Regions from separate parts of the Bradyrhizobium sp. KZN70725 genome, predicted to be linked through region 1. Evidence: riboswitches for the same ligand, from Rfam matches in the RefSeq annotation. Region 1 holds a riboswitch; each other region holds the start of a gene.
What was found. Region 1 has a riboswitch for cobalamin ahead of ACZBJS_RS19065 (DUF1636 family protein). Riboswitches for the same ligand answer to the same signal wherever they lie in the genome.
Positions count from the first base shown of each region.

Region 2: it holds a riboswitch for cobalamin, as region 1 does, so the genes downstream of both, ACZBJS_RS29505 (TonB-dependent receptor) here and ACZBJS_RS19065 (DUF1636 family protein) in region 1, are expected to answer to the same signal.
Region 3: it holds a riboswitch for cobalamin, as region 1 does, so the genes downstream of both, ACZBJS_RS28115 (ribonucleoside-diphosphate reductase subunit alpha) here and ACZBJS_RS19065 (DUF1636 family protein) in region 1, are expected to answer to the same signal.
Region 4: it holds a riboswitch for cobalamin, as region 1 does, so the genes downstream of both, ACZBJS_RS34590 (TonB-dependent receptor) here and ACZBJS_RS19065 (DUF1636 family protein) in region 1, are expected to answer to the same signal.

Region 1 is NZ_JBUYWT010000018.1:50,459-54,641, forward strand. Features, by position in the region: gene ACZBJS_RS19055 (cobyric acid synthase) at 1-576, opposite strand, end outside; gene cobO (cob(I)yrinic acid a,c-diamide adenosyltransferase) at 588-1,241, opposite strand; cobalamin riboswitch at 1,278-1,489, shown strand; gene ACZBJS_RS19065 (DUF1636 family protein) at 1,584-1,958, shown strand; gene cobW (cobalamin biosynthesis protein CobW) at 1,955-2,989, shown strand; gene cobN (cobaltochelatase subunit CobN) at 2,989-4,183, shown strand, end outside.
Region 2 is NZ_JBUYWT010000039.1:36,161-40,343, reverse strand. Features, by position in the region: gene ACZBJS_RS29515 (amidohydrolase family protein) at 1-7, shown strand, start outside; gene ACZBJS_RS29510 (CobW family GTP-binding protein) at 9-938, shown strand; cobalamin riboswitch at 1,166-1,360, shown strand; gene ACZBJS_RS29505 (TonB-dependent receptor) at 1,466-3,748, shown strand; gene ACZBJS_RS29500 (PepSY domain-containing protein) at 3,751-4,183, shown strand, end outside.
Region 3 is NZ_JBUYWT010000035.1:80,543-84,725, reverse strand. Features, by position in the region: gene ACZBJS_RS28115 (ribonucleoside-diphosphate reductase subunit alpha) at 1-1,906, opposite strand, end outside; cobalamin riboswitch at 2,003-2,218, opposite strand; gene ACZBJS_RS28110 (radical SAM/SPASM domain-containing protein) at 3,590-4,183, shown strand, end outside.
Region 4 is NZ_JBUYWT010000057.1:13,288-17,470, forward strand. Features, by position in the region: gene ACZBJS_RS34580 (ABC transporter ATP-binding protein) at 1-227, opposite strand, end outside; gene ACZBJS_RS34585 (FecCD family ABC transporter permease) at 224-1,267, opposite strand; cobalamin riboswitch at 1,380-1,577, shown strand; gene ACZBJS_RS34590 (TonB-dependent receptor) at 1,687-3,969, shown strand; gene ACZBJS_RS34595 (hypothetical protein) at 4,081-4,183, shown strand, end outside.

The sequences.
Region 1 (4,183 bases):
GCCTTGGATCATCGCGGCATCATCAGGGTCGATCACCATCTTGATGCCGACGAGCTGCGCGATCACGCCGCCGCGGTCGATGTCGCCGACCAGCACCACGGGCACGTCTGCTTTGCGCGCAAATCCCATATTGGCGATATCGGCCTTGCGTAAGTTGACCTCGGCGGGACTGCCGGCGCCCTCGACCAGCACCAGATCGGCGCGCTGCTTCAGGCGCGCAAAACTCTCCAGCACCGCGCCCGTCAGCGATGGTTTCATGCCGGCATATTCGCGCGCGCGTGCGGTGGCGATCCGTTTGCCGTGCACGATGACCTGGGCGCCGACATCGGTCTCGGGCTTCAGCAGCACCGGGTTCATGTCGGTGTGCGGCTCGACGCCGGCGGCGAGCGCCTGCAACGCCTGTGCGCGGCCGATCTCGCCGCCATCGACGGTCACGGCGGCGTTGTTCGACATGTTCTGCGGCTTGAACGGCAGCACGCGCAGGCCGCGCCGTCTCGCGGCGCGGGCGAGGCCGGCGACGATGAGCGATTTGCCCACGTCCGAGCCGGCTCCCTGGATCATCAATGCGCGCGCCATCGTGATGCCCGTCAGAACTCGACGCCCGGCTGGGCCTTGATGCCGGAGCGGAACGGATGCTTTACCAGCGTCATCTCGGTGACGAGATCGGCAATCTCGATTAGCTCCTCCTTGGCGTTGCGCCCGGTGAGCACGACATGGGTCATCGGCGGCTTCGACGTGGTCAGGAAGTCGACGACATCGGCGATCGCAAGGTAATCGTAGCGTAGCGCGATGTTGATCTCGTCGAGCACGACCATGCGCAGGCTCGGGTCTGCGATCAGCTGCTTGGCCTTTTCCCAGCCGGCTTGCGCTGCCGCGATGTCGCGGGCGCGATCCTGCGTCTCCCAGGTAAAGCCTTCGCCCATTGCGTGGAATTGACAGAGATCGCCGAAATGCCCGGTGAGCAGGCGGCGCTCGCCGGTATCCCAGGCGCCCTTGATGAACTGCACCACGGCGCAGGGAAAGCCGTGCGCCACACAGCGCACAATCATGCCGAACGCGGAGGACGATTTTCCTTTGCCGGCGCCGGTATGGACGATGATCAGGCCCTTTTCACCGCTCTTGGTCGCCATGATGCGGTCGCGGGCGGCCTTCTTTTTCGCCATCTTGTCCGCGTGGCGCGCATCCGGCGAAAGATCGGTGCCGACGGCGCCGTCTTCAGCGCCCTTTCCATCAGAAGTCATCACATTCCTTCGGCTTGACAAGTGCGAGGCTTGGACGAATGGTGGTCCCGCGTCGGTTCCTGTCCTACGACAGGCGAAGAGGGAATGCGATAGGGCTCCGCTAAATCGGGCCCGAAGCGCAGCCGCCCCCGCGACCGTGACCGGAGAGATGCCCAAGCCACTGATTCCATACGGAGTCGGGAAGGTGGGCATCGAAGGGTAAAACCTGCTCCGCAAGCCGGGAGACCTGCCAACGCAGCATGTTGTGAAACCGGCGGACGGGGTGTTCCGCGACGGGGAACGAACCTGTCCAAAATCGGTTCGTGTGCCTCATCGCTTCCCGCTGTCAATCCAGGAAGGGCGATGAGCGTTACACTTCATGTCTGCATCACCTGCCGCGCCGGCCAGACGCCGGCGGAAGGTGAGCTCGCGCCCGGTGCACGCCTGCATGCCGCGCTTGTCGAGGCCGGCGTGCCTGATGACGTCAATCTGGTTCCCGTCGCATGCCTGTCGGCCTGCAGCCAGGGTTGCTCGGTCGCGCTCAGCGCGCCGGGGCGGTGGTCCTATGTCTACGGCCGACTGTCCGCTGATAATGCCGCGGATGTGATCGCCGGTGCCTCCGCCTATGCGGCGGCGCCCGACGGCATCGTGCCGTGGCGCAGCCGTCCGGAAATCTTCCGCAAGCAATCGCTCGCCCGCATTCCACCTCTTCCCGTCGTGCCGGAGGCCGCAGAATGACCACGCTCGCCAAAATTCCGGTCACCGTCGTGACCGGCTTTCTCGGCTCCGGCAAGACGACGCTGATCCAGCATCTGATCCGCAATGCCAACGGCAAGAAGCTCGCGGTGCTGGTCAACGAATTCGGCAGCGAAGGCGTCGACGGCGACATCCTGAAGTCGTGCGCCGACGCCAATTGTCCGGCCGAGAACATCGTCGAACTCGCCAATGGCTGTATCTGCTGCACCGTCGCCGATGATTTCATCCCGGCGATGGAGCAGTTGCTGGCGCGGAACGTGAAGCCCGATCACATCGTGATCGAAACTTCCGGGCTCGCGCTGCCGAAGCCGCTGCTGAAAGCGTTCGACTGGCCGGAGATCCGTTCGCGGATCACGGTCGACGGCGTGATCGCGCTCGCCGACGCCGAGGCCGTCGCCGCCGGCCGTTTTGCGCCTGATCCGGCCGCGGTGGATGCGCAGCGTGCGGCGGACGACAATCTCGACCACGAGACGCCGCTGTCGGAAGTGTTCGAGGACCAGATCGCATGTGCCGATATCGTGCTGCTGACCAAGGCGGACCTCGCGGGGGCGGAGGGGATCAAGGCAGCGAAAGAGGTGATCGCGGCCGAGATGCCGCGCGAGGTGCCGATGTTGCCCGTCGTCGACGGCACGATCGACGCGCGCGTGATCCTCGGGCTCGGGGCGGCGGCGGAAAGCGATCTCGCGGCGCGGCCGTCGCATCACGATGGCGAGGAGGAACACGAGCACGACGATTTCAATTCCGTCGTGATCGATCTTCCGGAAGTTTCGGATGTCGACGCGCTGGTCGCCTCGATCAAGGGGCTGGCGCGCGAGCAGAACGTGCTGCGCGCCAAGGGCTACATCGCGGTCGAAGGCAAGCCGATGCGGCTGTTGGTGCAATCGGTCGGCGAGCGGGTGCGGCATCAGTTCGACATGCCCTGGGGTGCCCGGGCGCGGCGGTCGAAGCTCGTCGTGATCGGCGAACATGCCGACATCGATGAAGCCGCGATCAGGGCACGGCTTGGTGTCTGATGCACGTCGTCTTCCGCGAGAGCCGCGGCCTTGAGGAGACCGCGACGCCAAGGGACCTCGGCCAGGATCCGGCCGATCTCGTGGTGTTGTCGTTTTCCGACAGCGATCTTGCTGCCTTCGCGGCCGGCTGGCGGCGGGGCCGTGCTGCGCTGCCGTCGCTGCGGCTCGCCAATCTCGCGGAGCTGCGCCATCCGCTGTCGGTCGATACCTATATCGAGCGGACGCTCTCGCACGCCCGCGGCATTCTGGTGCGGCTGATCGGCGGCGAGCCCTATTGGTCATACGGGCTGGCCGCGGTGCATCGGCTGGCGAAGGAGCGCGGCATCGCCCTGGTCGTGCTGCCGGCCGATGGCCGCGACGATCTGCGGCTGGATGAGTTCTCGACCTTGCCGGTCTCGACGCTGCGCCGTCTGAAGGTGCTGTGCGACAAGGGCGGCCCCGTTGCGGCGCAGGCCGTGATCGCGCAACTGGCGCTGGCGTCCGGACTTTATGCCGGACCCGTGGTCGGCGAGATCGATCTTCCCGAGATCGGCGTCTACGATTCCCAGCGCGGTGCCATCGCGGCGTTGCCGGCACCGGACGGCCGGCCGCGCGTGCTGGTGACGTTCTATCGTTCCTACCTCGCGGCAGGCGATACGGCGCCGGTCGATGCATTGATCGATGCATTGCGTGAGAGGGGCTTTGATGCCCACGGTGTGTTCGTCACCTCGCTGAAGGCGGCGGGCGTGGCGGATTGGCTGCGCGCTCAGTTTGCGCAATGCGCTCCAGCGGCGATCGTCAATGCGACCGCGTTTTCCGCGGCCGGTGACGACGGCACGACGCCGTTCGACGCTGCATCATGCCCGGTGTTCCAGGTCGCGCTGTCGACCGCGCGGCGCGAGGATTGGGCCTTGTCGCTCCGCGGGCTCTCGCCCGGCGATCTCGCGATGCATGTGGTGCTGCCGGAGGTCGACGGCCGCCTGTTCACAGGGGTCGTGAGCTTCAAATCGCCTGGTGAGCGCGATCTTGAGCTGCAATTCGCGCATCTTGCGCATCGACCGGATGCCGAGCGCGTCGCTGCAGTTGCCGCACGCGTGGCCGCCTGGCATCGGCTTGCCAGCAAGCCGGCACAGGAGAAGCGGCTCGCGCTGGTGCTCTCGAACTATCCCGGCCGCCCGCATCAGATCGCGCATGCCGTCGGCCTCGATGCGCTTG
Region 2 (4,183 bases), on a different contig from region 1:
GGGCTGAGGTGCCGGTCCCGATCCTGCTGGTCGCGGGCTTCCTCGGGGCGGGCAAGACCACGGTCGTCAACCATCTGCTGGCGCATGCGCAAGGGCGGCGCATCGCCGCCGTGGTCAACGATTTCGGTGCGATCAATATCGACGCCGAGCTGATCGCCGGCGCCAGCGACGGCGTGGTCAGCCTGAGCAATGGCTGCATCTGCTGCACGCTGGAGGGCGACCTGCTGCGCACGCTCGCCACGTTGCTGCGGCGTGATCCGCGTCCCGAATTCATCGTGATCGAGACAAGCGGGATCGCCGATCCCGCCGATATCGTGCGCAACCTGATGGATCCCGTGATCTGGAAGGAGGCGCCGCTGGAGACCGTGCTGTGCGTGGTCGACGCGACGCAGCCTGCGGCGATGCTGAACGATGCGCTGCTGCGCTCGCAGCTCCGGGCGGCGGACGTGGTGGCGCTGAGCAAGGTCGATCTGACTGACGCCGCTGCGTGCGCCGCGATCCGCGACGCCGTGCGCGCGGTGCGTCCGGCGGCCGTGGTGGTCGATGCCTTGCATGGCGAGGTGCCGGCCGCGCTGCTGTTCCCGGCGGACCTCGATCATGTGCCGGCTCCGCGCGAGACCGCGCCGCGACGGCCGGCGTCCGATCGCTTCGAGACGCTGAGCTGGACCTCGGAGCGGCCCGTCGTGCTGCCGCGCTTGCAGCAGGCGATCGGCAGACTGGCGCCGAAGCTGGCGCGGGCGAAGGGATTGTTCGAGACGGTGGAGCAGCCCGGGCGGCTGACCGTGCTTCAACTCGCCGGCGGCCGCGCGACCCTGGCTGCGAGCGGCGTGCCGTCGCCCGGCGTGCCGCGCACGCGCATCGTGTTCATCGCCGAGATGGGTGCGCTGTCGCGCGCGGAGATTGATGAGGTGATGCAGGGATGCGTCGAGGCTCAGTGACGCGAACCTACGTTTCCCGTCATACTGAGGTGCGAGGGAAGCGGCGTCTCGAAGGATGAATCGGCCACCAGCCGGGCCGTGCATCCTTCGAGACGCGCGTGCCGCGCTCCTCAGGATGACGGGTTGCCTTTCGGCGTCAGCCCTCGACGTCGCTGTGTCATCGCCGCAGCAGCATCTCGCAAAGCATGTGTGCGACGATCATCGAATTGACAGCCCTGCCGGCACCACCTATCGTTTTTGCCGACGGTTCCCTTCGGGGATCAAAAGGGAATGCGGTGCGAGGGTAACCCCAATGCCGCAGCTGTCCCCGCAACTGTAAACGGCGAGCCTTTCGTCAATTTGCCACTGGGCCATCGGCCCGGGAAGGCGTCGACAGGCGATGACCCGTGAGCCAGGAGACCTGCCGTCAGTCGTGGTCACACGCGAGCACATCGGGCGGGGGCGTCCTGGTGGGATCGGAGCACTGCCTTTTCGGCAATGCGCCATCCGCGTTCGCGGTGACGTGCCACGTTACCGCGAGTCCTTTCATGTCTCCGTCCTCTCCCGTTGCGCGCAAATGGCGCCTCGGTCTTCTCTGCTCCCTGTCATCGCTGCTGTTGCCGGCCGAAGGCTCGGCACAAACGCCGCCACCAACCAGGCTCGATCCGATCGAGGTCGCGCCCTCGGCTGCGGCAAAGCCGAAGCCTGCGGCGCGCAGTCGTGACACGGCCGCCGCGGCGCGGCCACGGCCGAGGCCCGCGACGGCCGCCGCAGCCGGCAGCACGTCGCGCGCGGCTTCGTCGGGCACACCAGGGACGGCATCGCCGACGCTCAATGCCACCACGCAGGGCGGCACCGGCAGTCGTCTCAACCTGACGCCGCTGCAGACGCCGGCCAGCGTCGAGATCATCACGGCGCAGACCATCGCTGAACGCGGCCAGCATAATGTGCTCGATGCCGTCACCCAGGACGCGGCCGGGTTCGTCGCAACGCCGGCGCCAGGCAACGGCGGCCTGTCGTTCAGCACCCGCGGCTTTGCCGGCAGCAACTCGGTGATGACGCTGTATGACGGCACGCGCTTCTATATCGGCTCCGGCACGCTGACGTTCCCCTACGACACCTGGTCGACGCAGCGCATCGAAGTGCTGCGCGGCCCGGCCTCGGTGCTGTACGGCGAAGGCGCGATCGGCGGCGTCATCAACGTGATTCCGAAGAAGCCGCAGAGCACGCCCTATAACGAGGCCGAGGTTTCGCTCGACAGCAACATGACGCGGCGGCTCTCGGTGGACAGCACCGGTCCGATCAATCCCAATGTGTCGTACCGCATCAACGCCACCGGCAACATGTCGGACAGCTGGCTCGATCGCGACAAGACCTCGAACGCGGTGGTCTCCGCTGCCGTGCGGGTGCAGGCGTCGGACAATCTGGCCTTCACGCTGTCGGAGGACTACGGCGACCGCAGCCCGTCGCGCTATTTCGGCACGCCGCTGATCAACGGCTCGATCCAGGATGCGCTGCGCTTCAAGAACTACAACGCATTGGACAGCGCGATCCGCTATCAGGACAGCTGGACCCAGTTCAAGACCGAGTGGGACGTCGCCGACGGCATCAAGGTCAACAACACGCTGTATTATCTGACCAGCGAGCGGCACTGGCGCGACATCGAGAACTACACCTGGAATCCGAAGACCCAGCTGATCGATCGCACGAGCTATATCGAGATATTCCACGACCAGAAGCAGCTCGGCAACCGGATGGATACGACCTTCAGCGGCCACGTGTTCGGCCTTGCGAACCAGGTCGTCGCCGGGTTCGACGTCAACCGGATCGACTTCACCCATACCAACAACTCGCCCTATGGCGGCGCGTCCTCGGTCAATCCTTATGTGTTCGATCCCGGATCGTTCTTCGCCACGACGACGGCGACCACGCCGGGCTTCAACGCGATCGTCAATCAATACGCGCTGTTCGCCGAGGATCGGCTCTCGCTGACCGATCAGTTGTCGCTGGTGACCGGGGTCAGGTATGATCGCCCCGAAGTGGACCGCACCGACTACAAGACGCCGGCAAACAGTTTTGAGACGACGCTATCGGGCACTAGCTGGCGCGCGGGCCTCGTCTACGAGCCGATCAAGAACCTCGCGTTCTATGGCCAGTACGCGGTCGGCGTCGATCCGGTCAGCAATCTGATCTCACTGTCGACCACGCAGAAGACATTCCAGCTTGCGACCGGCAAGCAGACCGAGATCGGGGTCAAGCAGTCGTTCTGGGGCGGCCGCGGCGAGTGGACGCTGGCCGCCTACGAGATCGTCAAGACCGGGCTCACGATTCCCGATCCCGGCAACCCTACCGGCGGCGTGGCATTGCAGATCGGCCAGCAATCATCCCGCGGGGTCGAAGGATCGATCGGGCTCGCGCTGAACGACGGCTGGCGCGTCGACGCCAATCTTGCGCTGTTGCGCGCCAGATACGACAACAACAGCCAGGTGGTCGGCGGCAAGATCGTCAGCTTCAACGGCAATGTCCCGGTCAACGTGCCGCAGCAGGTCTCGAATGTCTGGCTGACCTGGGATTTCGCGCCCAACTGGTCGGTCTATGGCGGCGTGCAGATCGTCGGTGCGATGTACTCCGATCTTGCCAACACCCAGCTGCGGCCGGGCTACAACGTGGTCAATGGCGGCGTCAGGTGGAAGCCGGACGACCGCACCACGGTCGCGTTCCGCCTCTACAATCTGTTCGACAAGCCTTACGCGGTGACCTCGAACGGCACCGGGCAGTGGCTGCTCGGTGTGCCGCGTACCGCCGAATTGTCCGTCAACGTGAAGTTCTGACCATGCGCAACGCTCTGATCCGGCGCGGGCGGCGGTGGCTCTATATCGTCCATCGCTGGATCGGCATTGCGACGTGTCTCCTGTTCGCGATGTGGTTCATCTCCGGCCTCGTCATGATGTACGTGGCCTTTCCGCGCCTTACCGACAGCGAGCGCCTCGCCGCGCTTCCTGTCATTCCCTGGAGCAAGGTGCGGGTCACGCCTGATCGCGCGATGGCGATCGCAGGTGTCGAGCGTTATCCGCGTGACCTGCGGCTTTCGATGATGGACGACACGCCCGTCTATCGGGTGACCGGCTGGAAGGGAGGGACGATCACCATTTCGGCGACCGACGGCAGCGTGATTGACCGGATCACGCCGGACCAGGCGCTGGCCATTGCCGCTCATCATCCGCATGCCTTGCAGCCTCGCTTGATCGAAACGATCACGCGCGACC
Region 3 (4,183 bases), on a different contig from region 1:
TGCGCTGCGGCTGCGGTCGTTCCGCCTCGTCACGGCCGCTGATTTTGCCGGCGAACGCTGCGCGCGAGATCGACTTCGAACGGCAGTAATAGAGGCTTTTCAATCCGCGCTCCCATGCCGTCCAATGCAGCATATGGAGATCCCACTTATCGACGTCGGCCGCCAGATAGAGGTTGATCGATTGGCTCTGGCAGATGAACGGCGCGCGGTCGGCGGCGAGCTCGATGATCCAGCGCTGGTCAATCTCGAAAGCGGTGCGAAAGATCGCTTTCTCGTGCTCCGAGAGGATGTCGAGATGAGCGACCGATCCCTCGTGCGCTATGATCGACTGCCATATCGCCGGGGTGTTGGCGCCTTTGGCCGTGAGTACCCTGGCGAGATGCGGATTGCGCACCGAGATGGCGCCAGACAATGTCTTATGGGTGTAAATGTTGGCCGGGACTGGCTCGATGCAAGCGCTCGCGCCGCCGCAGATAATGCTGATCGAGGCGGTCGGCGCAATTGCGATCTTATGGCTAAATCGCGCCATCACGCCGCGTTCCAGCGCATCCGGGCAAGGGCCGCGCTCGCGAGCGAGCGTCACCGACGCCGCGTCGGCATCCCGCCGGATTTTCCGGAACATGTTCAGATTGAACGACTTGGCCAGAGCGCTCTCCATCGGAATGCCCTTGGCCTGAAGGAACGAGTGCAAGCCCATGACGCCTAGGCCGACGGAGCGCTCGCGTAGGGCAGCATAGCGGGCACGCCTCATGCCCTCCGGCGCCACCGTGATGAAGTGGGTGAGCACGTTGTCAAGGAAACGCATGATGTCTTCGATGAAGCCCGGCTCCTCGCTCCACCGGTCCCATGTCTCGAGATTGAGCGATGAGAGACAGCACACCGCGGTGCGCTCCTCGTCGCGATGATCGATGCCGGTCGGCAGGGTAATTTCGCTGCACAAATTGGAGGTCGAGACCTTGAGGCCGAGGTCGCGCTGGTGCTTGGGAAGGGCGCGGTTCACGGTGTCGATGAACAAGAGATAAGGCTCGCCGGTCTGCAGCCGGTTCTCGAGGATACGTTGCCACAGCTGGCGAGCATCGATCTCGCGAACCATTTCGCTGGTCTTTGGACTGCGAAGCGCGAACGCTGTCCCGGCTCGCACGGCATGCATAAATTCGTCAGTAACGTTGATGCCGTGATGCAGGTTGAGGCTCTTACGATTGAAGTCGCCGGACGCCTTCCGGATCTCAAGGAACTCCTCTATCTCGGGATGTTGGACATCGAGATAGACTGCCGCCGAGCCGCGCCGCAACGAGCCTTGACTGATCGCCAGCGTCAGGCCGTCCATGACGTGGATAAACGGGATGATGCCCGAGGTGACACCGCCCTTAACCTTCTCGCCGATCGAGCGAACATTCCCCCAGTAGGTACCGATGCCGCCGCCGTTGGAGGCAAGCCAGACGTTCTCGTTCCAGGCGCCGACAATACCTTCGAGCGAATCCGAGACCGAATTGAGGAAGCATGAAATGGGTAGACCACGCAAGCTGCCGCCATTCGAGAGCACCGGCGTCGCCGGCATGAACCACAGTCGAGACATTGCATCATATAGACGCTGAGCATGTGCAACATCGTCCGCAAACGCGCACGATACCCGCGCAAAAATGTCCTGGACGCCTTCGCCGGCGAGCAGATAACGGTCGGTCAATGTCAGCTTGCCGAACGATGTCAGGAGGCTGTCGCGCGATCGATCAAGGGCAAGGTCAGACGGCTTTGGAGCTGGCGCGAGGGGACGCGGCAGCGGAGCCAGCGATGGAGGCGGCGCAACAGACCGCTGAAGCGGGGCAAGCGCTGCCTGTGCTTGCGCTGCCCGCACACTGGATGGTGTAACGAGATGACCCTGCTGATCGAAATCAAAAGACGGCGACATCGGCAACCCCGCGATGTTTGGAGCCGGGGCCACGGACGACTTGCAGGAGACAAACGTCCCTCAGTGCAAGCGCTCCACCGGGGCACCCCGCCCGAGGACGTTTGTTCTGTCGCGGCAGGTCTCCTGGCTTGCGGGTCGCTGCGGCTGTCGACCTTCCCGGCGCGTTTCTGCGCCAGTGGCCCATGATGACAACCGCTCACCGCTTACAGTTGCGGGGGCAGCCCCGGAGTAGCCGTTCGGCGCACCGGGTTCCCTCTTAGCTTCCTGTCCTACAAGATAAAGGATGGAAGAACCATGACAGATCTACATCTAGGCGTCACTTGCCGAGATTCGTCAAGTCTCGTTTGGGGTACATCAAGCTTCAGAAGAGGACACCGCGAAGTCAATGAATGGAGCGGCCGACGCCGAGCACCGGTATGTTCCGCTATCCATACACGTCCACCTGTGGCTGTTCAGGCAAATCAATCCAGAAATCCAGCCGACCATTCATCAGTCTATGCTGATCTGGAACGTAGACCCTACCAAAGGCTCTGAGACCGTTTTTTCCGTTCCGATGAGTATGAGCGGATCTTCAGCTCAAGATCTTCGAAGCTATCAGCGTCAACGATCCAGATGAAATCGTGTCTAAGGCGCTGGAAAGCTATCATGCACGTAGCCGACGCAGTCAGCTCCTCGACGCACGACGCTCCCCGTGCGATCTCGCTGCTCGAACGGCTGAGGGCCTTGAAGAACACGAAAGCTCATCGAGCTCGCAGCGGCTAAGCCGCTGTAAGCGCGACGAAACCGGCTCCCTTCGTGAATTTACCGTCGGCGCAAGCCTTGTCTCACAATGAAGGAGCAGGTCCGCGGCGGCGCGTCCCACCGAGATCGCCTGGTCAATATCTTTCTAGCCAGTATAGCTGCTGTTCGGCGCGCATAGCAGATCGATTTGGTCGCGGCGCATCTAGGTCGCCGCCCTTCTGATCAATTCGGCACGCGCCCGGTGCATGTTTGTAGCGGACCAATTGTCTGGCCCATTCTCGCGATCTGCCGATAAAGGCTTCGCCTACTGTTCGGTGCCCAAAGAAGTCAGGTTGGTCCTACTCGGCCGCGTCCATCAGGATTTCCGGATCGTCGCGCCTCTCATCGCGACCCAGAGCACTCTTCGCAACACGCGAAAGCCTCCAGGGCCGTGCTGGATCACGCCCGACGCGCTTGAATCGTACCCGACGTCATGTTGCAGGATTCGGCGCAAGCCACGACTGTTTGGCAAACAAGCTTGGCATTTCGGACGCGATCGGAACAACGTATGTCGCCTCTGGGCGGTCCCATGTCGGCGATTGACTGCTCGGTCCGGCGACACGGAGATGATGTGGTCCTCAGGATCGAGCCCCCCCGGAGCCCGATTTGCGGCTCTCCTCGACAACATCAAGAGCTGTCGAGCTGACGTGTTTCTGGAGGAAAGGAGGATGCTAGGCGCAGACATGGTGGTAGGCGGCAATCGACACCCAGAGAGAGGAGCGCCGGACTGGTCCTCCTGTACCCTGTTGTCGAAACCAGCGTGGCAAGGCACGGGCTTCATTCAAGGCATCTCGCCCAACGTCCAAACTCCGGTTGCGATCGTTTCAGGCAAGGCGCGACGCCGCGTTAGCTGCGCTCGATCTGCGGCAATTGCCTGCTCCGGCACCTGAAAGGACCAGATACATGACGGCATACCCTAGGGTCTTACAAGAGTTGCGTGTGGTTGAGCCCGGCCATCGGGTATTGGAGATAACCACGACCACCGGCTGCATCGTCAGATGTTCTTATTGCTCCCAGGACAAGTTTGCAGATCGCCAAAGGCCCGTATCCCAAGCCAAGCATCTGGGTGTTCAGGATTTCAAGCAATGTCTCTCACGCGTACCGACAGCTACTGGCATTAGTTTTTCCGGATATTCGGAGCCCTGGTTGCATCCGCATTGCAGCACGATGGTTGAGCATGCTTACGCACGCGGCCACGACGTCCGGATCTTCACGACCCTTGTTGGAATGAACGGGACTGACGTTCGACGCCTGCAAATGCTCCGGTTCAAGACTTTCGTCGTGCACGTTCCCGACGACGGCACTTATATGAACAGCCGCCTCGTCGGAAAAAACTACATCAATGTCATGCGCCGACTGATTGAGGCAAACATTCCCTCGATTCAATTTGTGATCCTGGGTAAAATCCATCCTGATCTAGCCGATGTAATCCCCGCCAAAAAGCTGCAACGCTTGCGGCCGCTGAGTAGCAGGCGAGGACATATAGATCCGAAAATG
Region 4 (4,183 bases), on a different contig from region 1:
TTCGCGCGCTCGCGCAGCGGCAGCGACGCCAGCGGATCGCCGCCGATCCGGATCTCGCCGCCCGACGAAATCAGCCCGGCCAGTGCACGCAGCAGCGTGGTCTTGCCGGCGCCGTTCGGGCCGACCAGCGCGACCAGATGGCCCGACGGCAGCGACAGCGAGACATCGTGCAGCACCTTGCGGCTGCCGAGCGAGGCATTGAGCGCCGCGGCGGAGAGCAGCGTCATGCCACGCCTCCGCCGAGCGCGCGGCGCTCGCGCATGATCAGATAGAGGAAGAACGGCACGCCGATGATCGAGGTCAGCACGCCGACCTTGATGTCCGAGGTTGAAGGAATGATGCGCACCGCGATGTCGGCGGCGAGCAGCAGCGCCGAGCCGGTGAGCGCGCTCGGCACCAAGAGCCGCGCCGGATCGTGACCGATCACGGGACGCATCAGATGCGGCGCGACGAGGCCGATGAAACCGATCGTGCCGGTGACTGCGACCGCGCCGCCGACGCCGAGCGCCACGCCCGTGATCACGAAGAGCCGCAACCGCCCGACGTCGACGCCGAGGCTCTGCGCCGCCTCCTCGCCAAGCGTCAGCGCGCGGAAGGCGCTCGCCTGGCTGAGCAGGATGGCGGCGCCCGCGACGATGAAGGGCAGCGCCAGCGCCACGTGCTGGAAGCTGCGGTCCTCCAGCGAGCCGAGCAGCCAGAACGCGATCTCCAGCACCACAAACGGATTGCTCGAGAGATTCATCACCAGTGCGGTCGCGGCTCCCGCAAAGCTCGAGATCGCGAGCCCAGCGAGGATCAGGATCAACAGCCCGGCATTGCGGCCGGCGATCGCAAGCAGCGCGAACACCGAGCCGAACGCGGCGATGATCGCCACCACCGGCAGCGCGTAGGAGCGCACATCGGCGAGGCCCAGCGCGATCACCAGCACCGCGCCGAACGCCGCCGATTGCGGCGCGCCGAATAGCGACGGCGAGGCCAGCGGATTGCGCAGCAGCCCTTGCAGCGCCGCACCGGACAGCCCGAGAATGCCGCCGATCGCAAATGCCAGGATGGTGCGCGGCAGGCGGATCTCGCGCACGATCACCTGCGCCACATCGCTGCTGCCGCCGAACAGCGCCTCGACCACCGCGAGCGGCGACAGCCGCACCGGCCCGATGCCGAGCGAGAGCACGCACAACAGGACCACGAGCGCGAGCAGCGCCGCCGTGGCGCCCCACCGGCGCCGCGCCGCGACCTCGGCCGCCAAGGCAAAATCCTGCACGCTCATCGGATCCATGCTCTTACAGCGATCGCCGTGGCAGACAAGCGACACTCGACAAAAACCGTGGCCGCGCGGCCGCCGCCCGACTTCCGCCGGATTGACTTTGCTACCCGGCCGAACCCTAGATGAACATGACGGTTCTTTCATGAGATGAAAAGGGAATGCGGTACGGGGAAACTTCCCCAACGCCGCGGCTGCCCCCGCAACTGTATGCGGTGAATCCTTCGTCACAGGCCACTGGGAATCTCGGTCCTGGGAAGGCGACGAAGGGTAACGACCCGCGAGCCAGGAGACCTGCCGTCAGCCGTGGTCACACGCGATGCTGCCGGTCGGGGAGTACAGGCATGAGCTTCACCTGATGCTGTGAGCACGATGGTGAGACTGGTTCGCGGTGACGTGCCACTGACGTTGCCGAGGCCTTGCTTATGTTCTCCTTCCCTTTCCATCGGCGGCGCCGCGCGCTTCTGCTCGCGTCGACGATGATCGCGCCGGCGACGATGCTCGCGCCGGCATTCCTTGTCTCCGCAGCGCGGGCGCAGGAGGCACCCGCTCCCGATCAGCTGCCGGCGATCGAAGTCACCAAGCCGGGCGACCAGAACGTCACGCGCGCCAGGCCGGCCGCTGACGAAGCGCCGGCGCCGCGACGCCCGGCGCCGGGCACCTCGCAAGGCAACAATACAGGCAGCGGAGCCGGATCGGGCACGATAGGGACCGGTGTGGCCACCGGAACGGGCGGCACCGGCGGCCGCCAGTTCGCCGGCATTGTCGGCACCTCCTCGGCCGTGATCACCGCCGACGACATCGCGCATTCGCCGGTGCAGTCGTTACCCGAGATCCTCGCGCAGGTGCCGGGCGTGCAGCTGCAAACGCCCTATGGCGGACCGAACGGCGCCAAGACGTCGGTCGACCTGCGCGGCTTCGGCGCATTCGCGACCGACAATACGCTGTTCCTGCTCAACGGCCGCCGCCTCAACGACGTCGACAAGGCCGGCTTCGACCTCACCACGATTCCGCTCGATTCGATCGAGCGCATCGAGATCACGCGCGGCAACAGCGGCGCGGTGCTTTACGGCGACAATGCGGTGGGCGGCGTCGTCAACATCATCACCAAGACCGGCGTCGGCGGCCCGCCGACGACGATGCGGGCCGAGGCCGGAGCTGGCTCGTTCAACACCCGCATGGCCGCGGTCTCCGCAGCGCTCAATTCCGGACCGTGGTCCACCTCGTTCTACGGCAATGGCATCAAGTCCGACGGCTACCGCGTCAACAATGCGCTCGACCAGCGCAACGCCGTCGGCAACATCAACTACACGACGCCTGATCTCACCGCCTTCCTGACCGTCACCGGCAGCGACCAGAAGCTCGGCCTACCCGGCGGACGGCTGGTCGATCCGTCGATCGGCGTGAACGAGCTGCTCACCGATCGCCGCGGCGCCGCGACGCCCTTCGACTATGCCAACCAGCAGACCGCCAGCGTCACCGCCGGCTTCACCAAGACGCTGATGAACGGCGTCGACCTCATCGTCGACGGCGGCTGGCGGCAGCGCGAGACGCAGAGCGGCTTCTTCGGCACGATGCCGACCATCAGCTTCGCTTCGACCTACAATGATGCCGCGCTGCAGACCTGGTCGCTGACGCCGCGGCTCAGCGTCAAGAATGTGATGCTGGGCGTGCCGTCGACGATCCTGACCGGCATCGACTATTACGATTCGAGCTTCCGCGAGGCGCGCGGCGCCTATCAGGGCGTCGACCCGTTCCACATCTACAATATCGAGCAGCAGAGCGTGGCCGGCTATTGGCAACATACGCTGGGCCTGTTGCCAACGACCGACATCTCCTACGGCGCGCGCGTCCAGAATACCAGCATCTCGGCGCGCGATCGCTACGACCCGAATGCGCCATTCGCGTTCGACACGCAGGCGGCACCGCTCGACAGCAACGAGACGCAATACGCCCTGCATGTCGGCGCCGAGCATCGCCTGACCGACACCTTCTCGGTGTTCGGCCGCGCGGCGCGCGCGTTCCGCACGCCCGATGTCGACGAGCGCGTCGCATCCGGACCGTCGTTCGATCCGCTGACCTTCGCCCCGATCCCGCAGAATTTCCAGCTCAAGACCCAGACCTCGCAGGATGTCGAGGGCGGCTTCCGGGTCAAGACCAACCTGTTTCAGGTCCAGACCAGCGTCTATCTGATGGATCTCGAGAACGAGATCCATTTCAACCCGGTGCTGTTCTTCAACACCAACCTCGACCCCACCCGCCGCTGTGGCTCGGAAACCAGTGCCTCGCTCAAGTTCAGCGATACGGTGACCCTGCGCGGCGGCATGGCGATCACCCGCGCGGTGTTCCGCGAAGGCATCTGGACCGGCAACGACGTGCCGCTGGTGTCGCGCTACACCGGCAATCTCGGCGTCACCTGGAATATCTGGCAGAACTATCTGGTGCTCGACGCCACGGTGCGGGCCTGGAGCTCGCGCATCATGGACAACGATCAGGCCAACACCCAGAGCCGGATTCCCGGCAACGCCACCGCCGATATCAAGCTGAGCGGGCAAGTTGACCGCTTCTTCTGGTCACTGAGCGTGAACAACCTGTTCAACGCGCTCTATTACGACTACGCCATCGCGAGCACGTTCACCGAAGGCCGCTTCTCGGCCTATCCGCTGCCCGGCCGCACCTACATGGTAAAGGCCGGCGCGACGTTTTAGAGCGTGAACCGGTGGGGCGGGTCTGCCCCGCGCACCGTCTCCGAACATTACAAACGCACCGAAACTGGGGTAGAGTTCCGGCAGCTGATTTGACCCGCGCAGGGGAAACGCATGGCCAAGGCCGGGAAGCAGACCAAGGGCGGCACGAAGATCAAGGACAAGACCGACGACAAGTCGAAGAAGCCTCCGCCACCCGCAGCGTTGCAGGACGACG